DNA from 3 places in the Paracidovorax sp. genome. Region 1 is predicted to be linked to each of the others. Evidence: predicted binding sites of a transcription regulator. Region 1 holds the regulator's gene; each other region holds the start of a gene.
What was found. The regulator FNR, encoded in region 1, switches genes on or off when oxygen is low (the NO sensors DNR and NnrR bind a similar motif). The targets are predictions, from matches to a motif close to TTGATNNNNATCAA.

Region 1 (5,252 bases):
GAGCCGGCGCCTCGGCGCCGGCTGCATTGCTTTCTCCTTTCCTTTTTTCCATGCGACTCGGAACCCATCCGGGCCCCCGCCACAGGCACCCACCATGAAGCCCGCCGAAGGCCCTCCGGCCAAGGTCATACCGATCACTCCCGTCCCCGCAGAAAGCCAGTCGCTCTACGAGGCGCAGCAGAAGATCTACCCGCGCGCGATCAGTGGCGTCTTCGCGCGCTGGCGCTGGCTCATGGTCGTGCTCACGCAGCTGGTGTTCTACGGCTTGCCGTGGCTGCAGTGGGGTGGGCGGCAGATGGTGCTGTTCGACCTGGGCGCACGCCGGTTCTACCTGTTTGGCCTGGTGCTCTATCCGCAGGACTTCATCTACCTCACCGGCCTGCTTGTCATCTCGGCGCTGTCGCTGTTCCTCTTCACTGCGGTGGCGGGGCGGCTGTGGTGCGGCTTCGCCTGTCCGCAAACGGTCTATACCGAGATCTTCATGTGGATCGAGCACCGTGTGGAAGGTGATCGCAGCGCACGCCTGCGGCTGGACCGCAGCGGCTGGACGGCAGAGAAGATCGCCAAGAAGAGCACCAAGCAGTTGCTGTGGATCGCCATCGCGGGCTGGACAGGCTTCAGCTTCGTGGGCTACTTCGTGCCCATCCGCCTGCTGGGGGCGGAGCTGTTGGCACTGCAGGGCTCGTGGCAGATCTTCTGGGTGGCGTTCTACGCCCTTGCCACCTACGGCAACGCCGGTTTCATGCGCGAGCAGGTGTGCAAGTACATGTGCCCCTATGCGCGCTTTCAGAGCGCCATGTTCGACAGCGACACGCTGATCGTGACCTATGACCAGGCCCGCGGCGAGCCGCGCGGCCCGCGCAACAAGTCGGTGGCCGACCCTCGGGCGCAGGGGCTCGGCGACTGCATCGACTGCACCCTGTGCGTGCAGGTCTGCCCGGTGGGGATCGACATCCGCAACGGCCTGCAGTACGAGTGCATCGGCTGCGGCCTGTGCGTGGATGCCTGCAATACCGTGATGGACAAGATGCGCTATGCGCCGGGCCTGATCCGCTTTTCGACCCAGAACGGCGTGGAGCGCCGCTGGAGCCAGCCGCAGATACTGCGTCGCGTGCTGCGCCCGCGCGTGCTGATCTACAGTGCGGTGCTGGTGCTGCTGTGCATCGGCATGCTGGCCAGCCTGGTGGGGCGTACGCCGCTCAAGGTGGACGTGGTGCGCGACCGCGCCGCGCTCTCGCGCATCGTGGCCGGCGGCCGGCTGGAGAACGTTTACCGTCTGCAGATCATGAATGCCACCGAGGGGCCCCAGCGTTACCGTATCGGCGCGCGAGGCCTGACAGGGCTGGAGGTCGCCTCCGAGCCCGAGGTGGAGGTGGGCCCGGCCGAGGCGCGCTGGGTGGCCGTGCGGCTGCAGGTGCCCTACGGCTCGGCCGAGCCGGGGTCGCACCCGGTGTATTTCGAGGTGCGCGCCCAGGGAGCAGCGGCGCAGGTGTCCGAAAAGTCGGTGTTTCTGGTGCCGCGCTGATGGCCGTGCCCCCAAGCGATCGTCAATAGGTACAAGGTTCTTGGTGAAGCGGACTGTGCGCCGCGAAGGAGTGTGAGCATGACCCCCATCGTTTCATCCGCCGGGCAGCCAGCCGGGCCCGTGTCCCAGCCCTGGTGGCGCTACGGCCATGTGTGGCTCATCATCGCGGGGCCGGCCATCGTGGTGGTCGCAGGCCTGGTGACGCTCTGGCTGGCACTGAGTCGACCCGATCCGGTGCTGGCAGAGGACTACTACCAGCGCGGGCTCGACATCAACAAGACGCTGCGCCAGGACGCCGCCGCCATGGTGCCGGCCCTCAAGGGCCGCAACCATGCGGCCACGCCTGTGCAGGATCGGCCCTGAGCACGTCTCGCGCGAAGGAGAAGACACCATGCTGAAACAGCGACTGATGTGGATCGCCTGGCCCGCCTTTTTGATGGCGGGCGTGATGGAGATGGTCGTCTTTGCCTGTGTGGATCCGCAGGCGCTGCACTGGGCGGACCAGCCGCTCGCGCTCTCGCGCGAAGGGGTCTATACCCTGGCGTTCTTCGTGTTCTGGGCCATCATCATGCTGTCCGGCGCACTCACCACCTTGCTGTCGCTCTCGCCCTTCGAGATCAACCGTTGCCCGGTGCCGGAATGCGAGCGGCCCGCAGACTGCGCGAAATACCCGCGCTAGCACGGCAGCGCGCGCGCACCTGGCGCCCAGTGGGTGTTAGGAGGGGTGTCGCTTCAGTGGCAGGCCTGGTTCTGGCTGTTGACGATGCGCTTGAGCGCCTCTGTGTCGAGGATGCGCACATGGCGCTGCTTCACCTCGACGATGCCTTCCTCGACGAACTTCGAGAAGGTGCGGCTCACGGTCTCGAGCTTCAGGCCCAGGTAGCTGCCGATTTCCTCGCGCGTCATGCGCAGCACCAGTTCGGACTGCGAGAAGCCGCGGGCATGCAGACGCTGCACCAGGTTCAGCAGGAAGGCCGCCAACCGCTCCTCGGCGCGCATGCTGCCCAGCAGGAGCATCACGCCGTGCTCGCGCACGATCTCGCGGCTCATGATCTTGTGCACATGGTTCTGCAGGGCCGTGACCTCGCGCGACAGTTCTTCGATGCGGTCGAAGGGCATGACGCAGACCTCGGCATCTTCCAGCGCGACGGCGTCGCAGCTATGGTGGTCGTTCACGATGCCGTCCAGGCCAATGATCTCGCCGGCCATCTGGAAGCCTGTCACCTGGTCGCGGCCGTCCTCCGTGGCCACGCAGGTCTTGAAGAAGCCGGTGCGGATGGCGAAGAGCGAAGTGAAGGCCTCGCCATTGCGGAACAGAGTTCCCCCGCGCTTGACCTTGCGGCGCACGGCGACGATCTCGTCGATCCGTTGCAGCTGCTGCTCGTTCAGGCCCATGGGCATGCACAGTTCGCGCAGGTTGCAGTTGGAGCAGGCCACTTTGATGGTTTGCGGATTCATATGCACGGAGCTCCTGTAGTGGCTTCGTCGCATCGGGCGAACCGGCGACGGTCGTGCGGTACGGCCCAGGGGCCCTATCGCACAAGAGGTTTCAATTCATTGACGTCTCTGCTGATTGTCTCAGCGCGCTTGCAGACATCGCTTGATGCACATCAAGGACGGCCGAGGGGCCCTGCGGCAAAGTTCGGAGCCGGACCCCAAGGAATTCCTCATGAATGCTGTCACTCCCGAGCTACTGCGTCGCTTCGACGTGCCAGGGCCACGCTACACCTCCTATCCGACGGCGGACCGGTTCGTCGAGGCATTCGGGCAGGACGAGTATGTCCTCGCGTTGCAGCAGCGGCGCGCCGGAGCAGCCTCGATGGCGCTTCCGCTCTCCCTTTATGTGCATATTCCGTTCTGCGAATCGCTCTGCTATTACTGCGCTTGCAACAAGATCATCACGCGCCACCCCGAGCGCGCCACCACCTACTTGCGCTATTTGAGCCGCGAGATTGACCTGCACACCGCGCAGTGCGGGGTGGGGCAGCCCGTAAGCCAGCTGCACCTGGGCGGCGGCAGCCCCACCTTCCTGCCGGATGCGGCGCTGCGCGAACTCATGGCCATTTTGCGGCGCAGCTTCGCGCTGGTGCCGGGCGGTGAATACTCGATCGAGGTGGATCCGCGCACCGTGACCGAGGAGCGCCTGGCCGTGCTGGCCGAGCTGGGCTTCAACCGCCTGAGCTTCGGCGTGCAGGACTTCGACCCCGAAGTGCAGAAGGCCGTCCACCGGGTACAGCCCTCTGCCCAGGTGTTCAGCCTCGTGGAGGCCGCCCGGCGCCTCGGCTTCGAGTCGATCAATGTCGATCTGATCTACGGCCTGCCCCGCCAGACGCCCGAGTCCTTCGACCGTACGCTGGAGCAGATCGCGCTGCTGCGGCCAGACCGCATCGCCCTCTACGCCTATGCCCACCTGCCGGAGCGCTTCAAGCCGCAGCGGCGCATCGTCACGGCCGAGCTGCCGCAGGCTTCTGCCAAGGTGTCCATGCTCTCGCGCTCGCTCCAGTCCTTGGGCGACGCAGGCTATGTGTATGTAGGCATGGACCATTTCGCTTTGCCGCACGATCCTTTGGCCGTGGCCAAGCGCCAGGGCCGGCTGCATCGCAATTTCCAAGGCTACAGCACCCAGCCCGACTGCGACCTGATTGGCCTCGGCGTCTCGGCCATCGGCCGCGTGGGTGCCACCTACAGCCAGAACGCCAAGACGCTGGACGAGTACTACGACTTCCTCGACCAGGGCCGGCTGCCGGTGGTGCGGGGGCTCGCACTCACCCGCGACGACCTGGTACGCCGTGCCGTCATCATGGCGCTGATGTGCCAGGGCGAGGTGCTGTTCGAGCCCATGGAGCAATCCTGGCTGATCGATTTCCGCCGGTATTTCGCCGCCGAGATCGAGCAACTGCACGATCTGCAGGAGCAGGGGCTGGCGACGGTGACAGACGACGCCATCACGGTCACGCCCATGGGCTGGTTCTTCGTGCGCGGCGTGGCCATGGTGTTCGACCGCCATCTGCAGGTGGACCGCAACCGCGCGCGGTTCTCTCGCATCATCTGACGGCCACCCACCCATGCTGGCAACTACCGCCTGGACCGCCCTGGCCATGGGCCTTCTGGGCGGGCCGCACTGCCTGGCCATGTGTGCCGCGCCGTGCGGGGCGATCACCCGCTCGTCAGTGAGTGGGGCCGCTGAGGCCCCTGCGGCAGAGCACGTGCTGAGGCGCCTGGAGCGGCCATCGCTCTCGCGCACCGCGCTTTTCCATGCCGGACGCATCGCGGGCTATGCGACGGCTGGCGCGCTGGCCGCGACGGCCATGGACCGGCTCGCTTGGCTGACTCAGCAGACCTCTGCGCTCAAGCCGGCTTGGACGCTGCTGCATGTCGCCGTGCTGGCCTGGGGGCTGTTGATGCTGCTGCAGGCGCGTCAGCCGGCCTGGATCGAGCGGGCTGGGCGCGGCGCGTGGCGTCGGGTGGCTCCGGCGGTAGGGCGGCGGGGCGGGGCGCTGGCCGCAGGCGGTGCGTGGGCGCTCATGCCCTGCGGCTTGCTGTACTCGGCGCTGCTCGTGGCTGCGCTCTCCGGCAGCGTGGGGGCCGGGGCGGCCACCATGGCGCTCTTTGGTCTGGGCGGCACCGTGTGGCTGCTGGCCGGGCCCTGGGCCTGGGGGCGGTTGCGCAGCCGGATCGACCAGGCCCGCGGCGGTTGGGGCACGCGCCTGTCGGGGCTGCTGCTGTG
Region 2 (5,252 bases), on a different contig from region 1:
GGAAGGCATGGAAAAGGACACCGGCAGCCTGCCCGACCACCTGATCGACTGGCAGGGCAAGGACTGGACGCCCCAGATCGCCAAGGAAACCGGCGCCAAGGCCGCCCACCCCAACGCCCGCTTCACCGTGGCAGCCACCAACAACCCCGCGCTGGACGAAGCCTGGGACGACCCCAAGGGCGTGAAGATCGACGCCTTCATCTTCGGCGGCCGCCGCTCCACCACCGTGCCGCTGGTGACCGAGGCCCGCAACTGGACCGAAGGCGTGTACATGGCCGCCACCATGGGCTCCGAGACCACCGCCGCCGCCGCCGGGCAGCAGGGCGTGGTGCGCCGCGACCCGTTCGCCATGCTGCCCTTCATGGGCTACAACATGAGCGACTACTTCCAGCACTGGCTGAGCCTGGGCGAGCAGCTCGCCGCCTCCGGGGCCACGCTGCCGCGTATCTACACGACCAACTGGTTCCGCAAGGACGAAGCCGGCAAGTTCGTCTGGCCCGGCTACGGCGAGAACATGCGCGTGCTCAAGTGGATGATCGACCGCATCGAAGGCCGCGCCACCGGCCAGGAAACCGCCTTTGGCGTTGCTCCGAGCTATGCCGAGATCAACTGGAGCGGCCTGGACTTCACGGGCGCGCAGTTCGAGACCGTGACCCGCATCGACAAAGCCGCCTGGGCCGACGAGCTGAAGCTGCACACCGCGCACTTCGACCAGCTGGCCTATCACCTGCCGGCGCAGATGCTGGCCACCAAGGCCCAGCTGGAAGAGCGCCTGGGCGCCTGATGACCGCGCGCTGACCCGGCTCTGCGTCCGCACCGCGCGGGCCGCGCCGCCAAGAAGCCCCGCGCCACGCAAGTGGCCGGGGCTTTTTCATGCGCTGGCGCTGAAGCCATCAGCACATATAGCTATTTTTTTGATAGCAATCAGACTCCCCGGCCGTGTCACCGCCTCACCCCTGTGCCCCGCGTCAGCGCGCGACCGCGCCCAGTAGCCAGGCGCGACAAGCCGTGAGCCAGCAGGTGCCCGCTGGGGGCCGTCCTGGTAGGCCCGCCACCCGCGCAGCGAGGCCGCGTGCCGAAGGCTCGTCTTTGGACTCATTTCGCGCTGCAGCGCTTTCAACGCCTGCGCGAACAGCTATATTTTCAATAGCAGTTTTCTGCAGCACCCATGAAAAAGGGCACCTTGCGGTGCCCTGAACGCTTCTCGGGGATCGGCGGGCTCTGAGGCCCTGCGGGATCAGTAGTAGCGGCGGACGTTGTCCACGGCCATGCCATTCATGGCGCGGCTGAGGTCGGCCATGATGCGCGCATCGCGCAGGGCGGCGTTCCAGGTACGCTCATCTTCCTCTTCACGGCGCAGGGCTTCGACCCACAGGGCATACTGGGCGCGCAGGCTCAAGACCACGCGGCGGATCGGGCCGGCCAGCAGAGCCAGGGCGGCGAAGGCGACCATCCACAGCACCATCCAGGCTGCCAGCAGGTGGCCTTCGCCCCAGCTGTCGATGAACTTGTTGGCCACCACCAGCAGCGCGGCCACGATGGCGGCAAGCAGCAGGGAGGCGCCGGCACGGGCGCTGGTGACGTTGGCGTAGGCGCCCTTGAGGGTGGCGGCGGCGTTCTCGACGCGCTGCACGCCGGGGTGTTCGGTGCGGTAATCGACTTGGACGAAGCTGGTCATGATGTGAAACCCTTGTAAGCCGCTTGTGGCGAAATTGCCGGGCTAGTGGGGTGAATCATAGGGTTTACCCCAACCGCAGTCCACTTTATATCTTGAATCCCAGTCATTCATCCGAGTGATGATGAACGCATGCAGCCCCTCAATTTCAGAACCTTCGACCTGAACCTGCTGCGCGTGTTCGACGCCGTGATGTCGGAACGCAACCTGACACGCGCCGCCGAGACGCTGTCGCTCACCCAGCCGGCCGTGAGCAACGCCCTGCGCCGGCTGCGCGATGCGCTGGGCGACGAATTGCTGGTGCGCAGCGGCCAGGGCGTGGAGCCCACGCCGCGCGCGCAGGCGCTCTGGCCGGCGGTGCGCGCCGCGCTCGCGCAGCTGCAGCAGTCGCTCGCGCCGGGCGATTTCGACCCTGCGACAGCCAACACCGCCTTCGTGCTGGCAATGGCAGATGCGACGGGTGCCATGCTGATACCGCCACTGATGGAGATCCTCGAACGCGAGGCGCCAGGCGTCTCGCTGCGCGTGGTGCCGCTGACCACGCGCGACCCGCGCCAGTTGCTGGACGACGAGGCCGCCGACCTGGCCGTGGGCTACTTTCCCGCCGTGATGGCCGACCTGACGGCACGCGCGCAATCGGGCAACCTGGTCGCCTACGAGAGCACGCGCATCTACGACGGCGAATACGTCTGCGTGATGCGCCAAGGCCACCCGCTGGCGGGCGTGCCGCTGACGCTCGACCGCTTCTGCGCGGCCCGCCATCTGTTGGTGAGCTTTTCGGGCCGGCCCTACGGCTTCATCGACGAGGCGCTGACGGCGCTGGGCCGCGAGCGGCGCGTGGTGCTCACGGTGAACCAGTTCTTCACCGCCGGCCGCGTGGTGGCCGCCAGCGACCTGCTGACCGTGCTGCCGCGGCACTTCGTAGGCGTGGCCAGCCTCACGAACGAACTCGTTTGGCGACCGCTGCCCATGCCGCTGCCCACCGTGCATGTCGATGCGCTCTGGCACCGCAGCCGCCGGCACGACGGTGGCCACCGCTGGCTGCGCGACGCGATGGAGCGCTCGGGCCGCCGCAGCGGCGCACCCCAAGAGGCGCTCACGCCACAATCGGCGAAATGACGCAAGCGACGCCGACGAGGCAGAAGAAAACCACCATCCAGCTGCTGTCCGACCTGCACCTGGAAACCCACCCCCACTTCACCGCCACCCCCGCGCCCGGCGCCGACGTGCTGGTGCTGGCGGGCGACATCGGCTCCTACCAGACCGGCTCGCAGCTGGAAGACGAAGACTTTGGCCTGGCGCGCTTCTCGCCACTGCCCCAGCACGCGGGCTGGCCGGTCCCCGTGCTGTTCGTGCCGGGCAACCACGAATACGACGCACAGGACTTCGACGCCGCGCGAGTGCGCCTGCAACGCACCTGCGAGCGGCTGGGCATCGCCTGGCTGGACCGCGCCACCCTGGCGCTGGGCGGCGTGCGCTTCGTCGGCACCACGCTCTGGAGCGACTTCGACGCCCTGGCCGAACACGAGCACGCCCACGACGTCACGCGGCGCCTGCGCCTGCGCGACAAGGCCTTCCGCGCTGCGAACTTCTACCTGAAGAAGACGGGCGGCACGCGCGCGGGCGAGCCCTTCCTGGCAGAGGCCATGCGCGAAGAAGCCCTCGCCTGCCAGTCCTGGCTGCGCGATGCACTCGCAGCACCCTGGACAGAAGGGCCGACGGTGGCAGTCACCCACTTCGCGCCCAGCCTGCTGAGCGCCGACCCCCGCTACGGCCTGGTGCCCGGCACGGCCGGGTTCTGCAACGCGCTCGATGGCCTGCTGCCCCATGCCGACCTCTGGCTGCACGGCCACCTGCACGCACCCAGCGACTACACCGTCCAGGGTACCCGCGACGACGGCACGCCCTGGCGCTGCCGCGTGGTTGCGAACCCGCTGGGTTATGCCCGCAAAGGCGAGCAGGCATCGTTCCAGCCCCATGCAACCGTGACCGTATGATGGGCGGCACGGGGCACCATCCCTGCGCAGCGCGCGGCGCCGGAACCTGCCGGGCAATGACCCAGGTCAAGACGGCAGACGTTCGCCCGCTTTAGTCTGGCATTCCCCACCCTGGAGACATCGCATGAACATCCTGCTCGCCGTGGACGGCAGTCCCTACACCAAGAAGATGCTCGCCTACCTGGCCACCCACCAGGAGTTGCTGGCCGGCACGCACAGCTTCACCGCCGTTACCGTTCAGCCCCAGCTGCCGCCGCGTGCGCGCGCCGCCCTGGGCAAGCAGGTGGTGGACAAGTATTACGCCGAAGAGGGCGAGAAGGTCATGGCGCCGGTGGACAAGTTCCTCGCCCGCCACGGCGTGCAGATCAAGACCATCGTCAAGGTCGGCCCGGTGGGCGAGACCATCGCCAAGGTGGCCGACTCGGGCCGCTATGACCTGCTGGTGATGGGCACGCACGGCCACGGTGCGCTGGGCAATCTGGTGATGGGCTCGGTCAGCACGCAGGTGCTGGCCAACAGCCGCGTACCGGTGCTGCTCGTTCGCTGAGTGCTCCGGCCGCGTCAGCGCCGCGCGGCGAGGCCCGCCAGGCAGGTCTGCACCACCCAGTCCACGACCTGCTCGTCGCTGTAGCCGCCGCGTTCGCGCAGCAGAGTCAGCATGGGGTCGGCCGAGCGCGCGAAGAGCGCGCACACGATCAACTCGGCCGGCAGGGCGCTGCTGATGTCGCCCGACTTCTGCGCCTCCAGAACCCACTCCTGGACCTGCGTGCGCAGCAGGCTCAGCGATGCCTGATAGGGCTCGCACCCCCCCAGCGCGGCGGCCAGGCCCGAATTGCGGCTCAGCATGAGCGGCATCTCGTCGGTGAGCTGCAATTCGAGCAGCCAACGCAGCAGCAGACTCAGCCGGGCGAGCGCCGAGAGCGCCGGGTCCAGGCCGGCCAGGAACTGGTTGGCGCGCTCCACGGCATGCACCATGGCGGCCGCGCAGAGTTCGTCCTTGCCCGCGAAGTGTTTGTAGAGGCTGGCCTTGGCGATTCCAGCGGCGCTGGCCACCTCATCCACGGTCATGGCCTCGAAGCCCTTTTCCCCCATCAAACGGCTGGCGGCGACAACAATGGCCTGCTCACGCGCCTGGTGCATCTGCTCCTTGAAGGAGCGGCGGAGCTGCAAAATGTTCATCGCCATGATCTTATCGATAGCCTGACTCAACCCCGCCGAATCACCGGAGCGCGGCCGGCAACATGTTGCAAGACAGTCACACGTCGCACCGTCATGGCCGGCATGCGTGCGGCGTCAGCCGGGCGTGGACCGCAGCGCATGGGCTGCTGCACTGGTGAGCGCATCGGTCAGCGCGTCCAGCACGTCGGACTCCAGATTCCAGCAGTGCCAATAGAGTTGCACCGGCAGCGTATGGCCGGCAGCCAGGTCCACCAGCCGGCCATCGTCCAGCAGCGGGCGGGCCAGCGCCTCAGGAACCACGCTGGCGCCCCAGCCAGCGACCACGGCGCGGACCTGGCCTTCGGAGCTGGGCACGAACAACTGCTGCAGCGCCACGCGCTTCAGGCCGAAAGTGCGGGCGA
Region 3 (5,252 bases), on a different contig from region 1:
CACGGCCACGCCAGAGAGCGTGGTGCTGGCGGTGGTGCCCATGTTCCACATCACGGGCATGGTGAGCATGATGCACACCACCATCTACTGCGGCGGTACGCTGGTCATCATGCCGCGCTGGGATAGGGATCTGGCGGGCCGGCTCATCTCGCACTACCGCGTCACCAGTTGGACCAATATCCCCACCATGGTCATCGACCTGCTGGGCAGCCCGCGCTTCGCTGAATACGACCTGTCGAGCCTGAGCTATATCGGTGGCGGCGGCGCGGCCATGCCGCAGGCCGTGGCCCAGCGCCTCTTCGAGCAGTACGGGCTGCGCTATTCCGAAGGCTATGGCCTCACCGAGACCGCCGCGCCCTCGCATGCCAATCCGCCGGATCATCCCAAGCAGCAATGCCTGGGCATTCCCTTCATGAGCACGGATGCGCGCGTGGTGGACCCGGACACGCTGCGCGAGTTGCCCGTGGGCGAGCAGGGCGAGATCGTCATCCACGGCCCCGAGGTGTTCGACGGCTACTGGAAACGGCCCGACGCCACCGAGGCCGCGTTCATCAAACTGGACGGCAAGCGCTTCTTCCGCTCGGGCGACCTGGGGCACATGGACGAGGAGGGCTACTTCTTCCTCACCGACCGGCTCAAGCGCATGATCAACGCCAGCGGCTTCAAGGTCTGGCCGGCCGAGGTGGAGGCGCTGATGTTCCGTCACCCTGCGATCCAGGAAGCCTGTGTGATCTCCGCGCGCGATGCCTATCGCGGAGAGACCGTCAAGGCGGTGGTGGTGCTGCGCAGCGAGCAGCGCGGGCGGGTATCCGAGGCCGAGATCGTCGCTTGGTGCCACGACAACATGGCCGTCTACAAAGCCCCGCGCATCGTTCAGTTCGCCGACGCGCTGCCCAAGAGCGGCAGTGGCAAGGTGATGTGGCGCGCGTTGCAGGAGGCCGAACCGGCCTAGGACAGTTCAGGCCGGCATCTGGCGGGGGTGGTTCGATGGAGCAGGCCCTGGGTCGGCCAGTTCGGCCAGCTCCCGGTCCAGCAGGGCCGGATCGTCCATTTGCAACTCGATCAGGCGGCGCAGATGCGTCACGCTGTCGAGGTCGATCACACGGCACAGCAGGCCGACCAGCGTCCCGTCTGTCCGCCGGTCGACATGTGCGAGTTCGGCCGACATGGAGATGTGCGCGTCGTCCGGCCCGAGCGGGATTGCCAGCAGGCAGGGCATGCCCACGGCCAGCGCCAGATCGGGCGGTACGCGCAGCAACGCGCCCTTGAGCGAGAGGTCCAGAACCTGGGCCGCGACGGTGCCGTGGCCGGTGGTGAACTGGGCGGGTGCGTCGAACGCGATGCGGATGAACTGGCGGCGCTCTGAGACCATGGGTGAACTCCTGATGCTTGCCCGGCATGCTAGCGCAGGGCGTCCAACACGGGTGCAGCCCGTTCAGTACGCGAGGGTGATTTCCATCGCGTGGACCCGTCTCGTTTCGACACTGGCTCGTCCGCCGTGCCTTAAGCTTGCTGCCCTATGAGCCAAGTGACCTTCTCGCCTCCCTATGCCCACCTGGGGGGCCTTGCCCAGCAATTGCAATCCGCCGGGCATGCGGTCGTCCGTCCGCAGGACGTGGCCGCTTGGGCGGGCGTGGAGTTGGCCGGGCTGCAGGCACTGGGCGCCGGCTGGGGCGATCTGCCGCCTGATGAGTTCTTGAAGGACGGCGGCCGGTACCGTCGCCGCCGGCATGCGAGCTTCGTGGCGGAACCCGGCGCCGTGGGCGAGCCCTTCGCCCTGCACGCCGTGCCGCACCGCGCGCACTGGCAGCCTCTGGAATACAACGCGCTGCACGGCGGCATGGAGCGCTGGTTCGCGCCCATGGAAGAGGCGGTACTGGCCGCACCGGCCTGGCAGCGGCTGATGGCCGCGCTGGCGGGGCTGGCGCAATCGGCGCTCGCCTCCACGCCCGAGCGCTGGTTCATGGAGGCGCACCAGTTCCGCATCGACACCGCCGGCGGCATAGGCCGGCCCACGCCCGAAGGCGCTCACCGTGATGGAGTCGATCTGGTGGCCGTCTTTCTCGTTGCGCGCGAGGGCGTCAAGGGTGGCGAGACCCGTATCTTCGAAGCCACGGGCCCATTCGGCCAGCGTTTCACCCTGACCGAACCCTGGTCGTTGCTGCTGCTGGACGATGCCCGCATGATCCATGAGACCACGCCCATCCAGCCCTTGGCAGAGGGAGGCTGGCGCGATACGCTGGTCGTCACCTGCCGGCGCGGCGGCTTTCAGCAGGCCGCCTCCTGAGCCTGTGCCGAAAGCCCCGGGCTATGACGGACATCAAGATCCGCACCTGGCGGCGCTGCCACACTGTCGGCATGAGCCCGGCCGTGCGTGGCCGTTCATCCACTGTCAAGGAGCACCTCTCATGTTCAAGCACATCCTGATTCCCGTCGATGGTTCCAATACCGCGCTGAACGCGGCGACCAAGGCAGCAGGCCTGGCCAAGATCTTCGGCAGCAAGGTGACGGCACTCTATGTGGTGGACCCGTACCCCTTCACCGGCGTCGGAGCCGACTTCGCCTACGGCCAGTCGCAGTACCTGACGGCCGCCACCGCGGAAGCCAACACTGCGCTGGATGCCGCCAAGGCGGTCTTTGAGCAGGCGGGTGTGGCCGTGGAGACGACCATCGGCGAAGGCCATGCCATCCACGACGGCATCGCCCGCGCTGCCGAAACCACCGGCGCCGACCTGATCGTCATGGGCTCGCACGGCCGGCGCGGCCTGGAAAAGCTGGTGCTGGGCAGCGTGACCCAGCGCGTGCTGGGCGTGGCCCACGTGCCCGTGCTGGTGGTGCGCGACTAAGCGTGCGCCGACGCGCGCCGCGCGCTGGCGTGAGATGTTCCTGCGCCCCCGCCCTCTTGGGTTGATGCGGCGCTGGGCCTCCTGCGGGAGCCCCTGTCTTGGGGCGCAGAAGGGGCCCCGCGCCGGGGCCTCTGGTCACTCTATCTTGGCGCCCGAGGCTTCCACGATACCCTTCCACTTCGCGTGGTCGGCCTTGATCAGGGCGCCGAACTGCGCCACCGACATCGCCTCGGGCTCCGCGCCCTGGGCCTGGATGGCAGCCTTGACATCGGGCAGGGCCAGAAGCTTGTTGACCTCTGCATGGATGCGGTTGACTACGCCGGCCGGCGTGTTCGCGGGCGCGAGCAGGCCGTACCAGGTGCTGACGTCGAACCCCGCATAGCCCGATTCGGACACCGTCGGCACATCAGGCAGGCTGGAGCTGCGCTTGGCGGAGGTCACGGCCAGCGGGCGCAGCTTGCCCGACTTGATCTGGCCCATGGCCGAGGGCACGGACGACACCAGCAAGTCCACATTGCCCGAGAGCGCATCCATCAGCGCGGGGCTGGAGCCCTTGTACGGCACATGGACCAGCTTCACTCCCGCGGCCTTCTCGAACAGATCGCCTGCCAAGTGAATGGAGGTGCCGTTGCCCGGCGAGCCATAGGTGATGCTGCCCGGCTTGGCCTTGGCGGCAGCCACGACGTCGGCCAGGGTCTTGAAGCGGGACTGTGCGCTGGTCGCGATCAGCACCGGGGTGTAGGCCACATGGGCGACGGGAGTAAGGTCGCGCGTCGTGTCCCAGGGTAGGTTCTTGTACAGCCAGGGCCCGATGACCAGGTTGTCCTTCTGGCCCATCACGATGTCGTAGCCGGTGGGCGCGGCCTTCACGGCTTCGGTGATGCCCACCGTGCCGCCCGCACCGGCGCGGTTGTCTGCCACCACCGTCCAGTGCGCGGTCTCGCCCAGCTTGGTACCCACCAGGCGCGCCAGAATGTCGGTGCCGCCGCCGGGCGGGAAGGGCACGATCATGCGGATGGGCTTGTTGGGGTAGTCGGCCGGCGCCGCGGCGCCTTGCGCGTGCGCGCCGGTGGCGGCCACGAAGGCGAGGGCGGTGAAGGACAGCAGGGTGCGAATCATGATGTTGTGTGTCTCCGTGCGGTTGTTGAATCCCAGTACTCGCGCAGATTGTGCCTGGGGCGGCGGCAAGATCGATGCTCGGTGGTGTCGGTGTGGTCAGGGCCGTGGGTGCGCGCGCTCGATGGCCGCACAGACTGCATCCGCCTGTGGCGCGGCATCGAGACGCGCCCAGACGCGTTGCACGCCGTCAGAGCCATCGGCCCCCTGCAGGCCGTGGTCTGCACCTGGCATGCGCCAGCTGCAGAATGGGGCCGGCCTCTGTGCAGCGCGTGCGGCGAAACGCTCGTAGGCTTCTGCTGGCACGGCGGCATCAGCGCCGCCCCACACCTGCAGGATCGGCCATGGGCCGCCGATCAACTCATCGGCCACACGCCAGCGGAACAGGTCGCGCCAATATCCCAGCGGCCGGCCTTGTGCCCATGCCGCATCGGGTTGGGGCCCTTGTGCCTTGCGTTCCAAAGCGTGCCATGCTCCCGCTGCTCCCAGGCGCTGAGCCTGCAGTGCTCCCGCTTCGCCGGGGTCCAGCCCCGATGCCGACAGCAGCAGCAAGCCAGTGGGCCAGGGCACGGTCGGCGCCAGCGCAGCCAGCAGTTCACCGCCCTCGGAAATTCCGGCGATCCAGGTGGGCCGGGCGGGGCCATCCCAGGGCAGGGCGGCCAGGGCGGCACGCGCATCGTCTTGCCAGCGCGCCAACCTGTCCTGCGCTTCAAAGCCTGACGGGCATGCGGCGGGTGTCGCCCCCGCGAGCACGTTGGTGCCAGGCTTGTGCAACACCCAGATATCGGCATGCCAGACCGCAGCGAAGTAGCGCTGCGCGATGGGGACGAAGCCTGTGCACCCCGATCCGGGCAATACGATGAGGCGCCAGCGCGGTGGTTCTTGCAAGGCCGGGCGCGAGAGAACGGTGACGGGCCGCATCGTCTGCAATGTGCCAGGCGTCTGAAGGGTCTGCAGTTGCCAGCCGGCTGGCAGCGGCCGTACCGCCAAAGAAGCGGGGAGCGGTGCATCGGCACCGCTCCCCGTCATGCAGCCCGTGAGGGCTGCGAGCGCGATCGCCGCTACGGCGTGGCGCATGCGGTGGCCTGCCGGGCTACTTGAGGATCATGACCTGCTCGGCCGGCTGGGGGGCTGGCTGGCCGGGCATGGCCTGCAGCGGAGCCGGCACCATGGCCGGGCGCGCGCCGTTGACCATGGAGGGCGCGGAATAGCCCAACTGCTGTGTGAGTTGCTGGAAGACGTCCTGTGCGAGGCTCTGCGAGGTCTCGCGCATCACCTTGGCCCGGTTGG

Region 2: the regulator FNR is predicted to act here: its motif matches at 3,729-3,742, upstream of AC3A84_RS11765 (universal stress protein).
Region 3: the regulator FNR is predicted to act here: its motif matches at 2,311-2,324, upstream of AC3A84_RS02760 (universal stress protein).

Annotation. Positions count from the first base shown of each region.
Region 1 is NZ_JBXYZY010000003.1:179,664-184,915, forward strand. It holds gene ccoG (cytochrome c oxidase accessory protein CcoG) at 95-1,525, shown strand; gene AC3A84_RS04660 (FixH family protein) at 1,604-1,888, shown strand; gene AC3A84_RS04665 (hypothetical protein) at 1,917-2,204, shown strand; gene fnr (fumarate/nitrate reduction transcriptional regulator Fnr) at 2,258-2,983, opposite strand; gene hemN (oxygen-independent coproporphyrinogen III oxidase) at 3,195-4,577, shown strand; gene AC3A84_RS04680 (sulfite exporter TauE/SafE family protein) at 4,591-5,252, shown strand, end outside.
Region 2 is NZ_JBXYZY010000029.1:116,474-121,725, forward strand. It holds gene AC3A84_RS11745 (phosphoenolpyruvate carboxykinase (GTP)) at 1-784, shown strand, start outside; gene AC3A84_RS11750 (hypothetical protein) at 1,238-1,678, opposite strand; gene AC3A84_RS11755 (LysR family transcriptional regulator) at 1,808-2,794, shown strand; gene AC3A84_RS11760 (metallophosphoesterase) at 2,791-3,672, shown strand; gene AC3A84_RS11765 (universal stress protein) at 3,797-4,219, shown strand; gene AC3A84_RS11770 (TetR/AcrR family transcriptional regulator) at 4,234-4,857, opposite strand; gene AC3A84_RS11775 (LysR family transcriptional regulator ArgP) at 4,966-5,252, opposite strand, start outside.
Region 3 is NZ_JBXYZY010000001.1:600,079-605,330, forward strand. It holds gene AC3A84_RS02745 (long-chain fatty acid--CoA ligase) at 1-952, shown strand, start outside; gene AC3A84_RS02750 (PilZ domain-containing protein) at 959-1,372, opposite strand; gene AC3A84_RS02755 (2OG-Fe dioxygenase family protein) at 1,520-2,287, shown strand; gene AC3A84_RS02760 (universal stress protein) at 2,409-2,846, shown strand; gene AC3A84_RS02765 (tripartite tricarboxylate transporter substrate binding protein) at 2,982-3,965, opposite strand; gene AC3A84_RS02770 (alpha/beta hydrolase) at 4,062-4,883, opposite strand; gene AC3A84_RS02775 (hypothetical protein) at 5,056-5,252, opposite strand, start outside.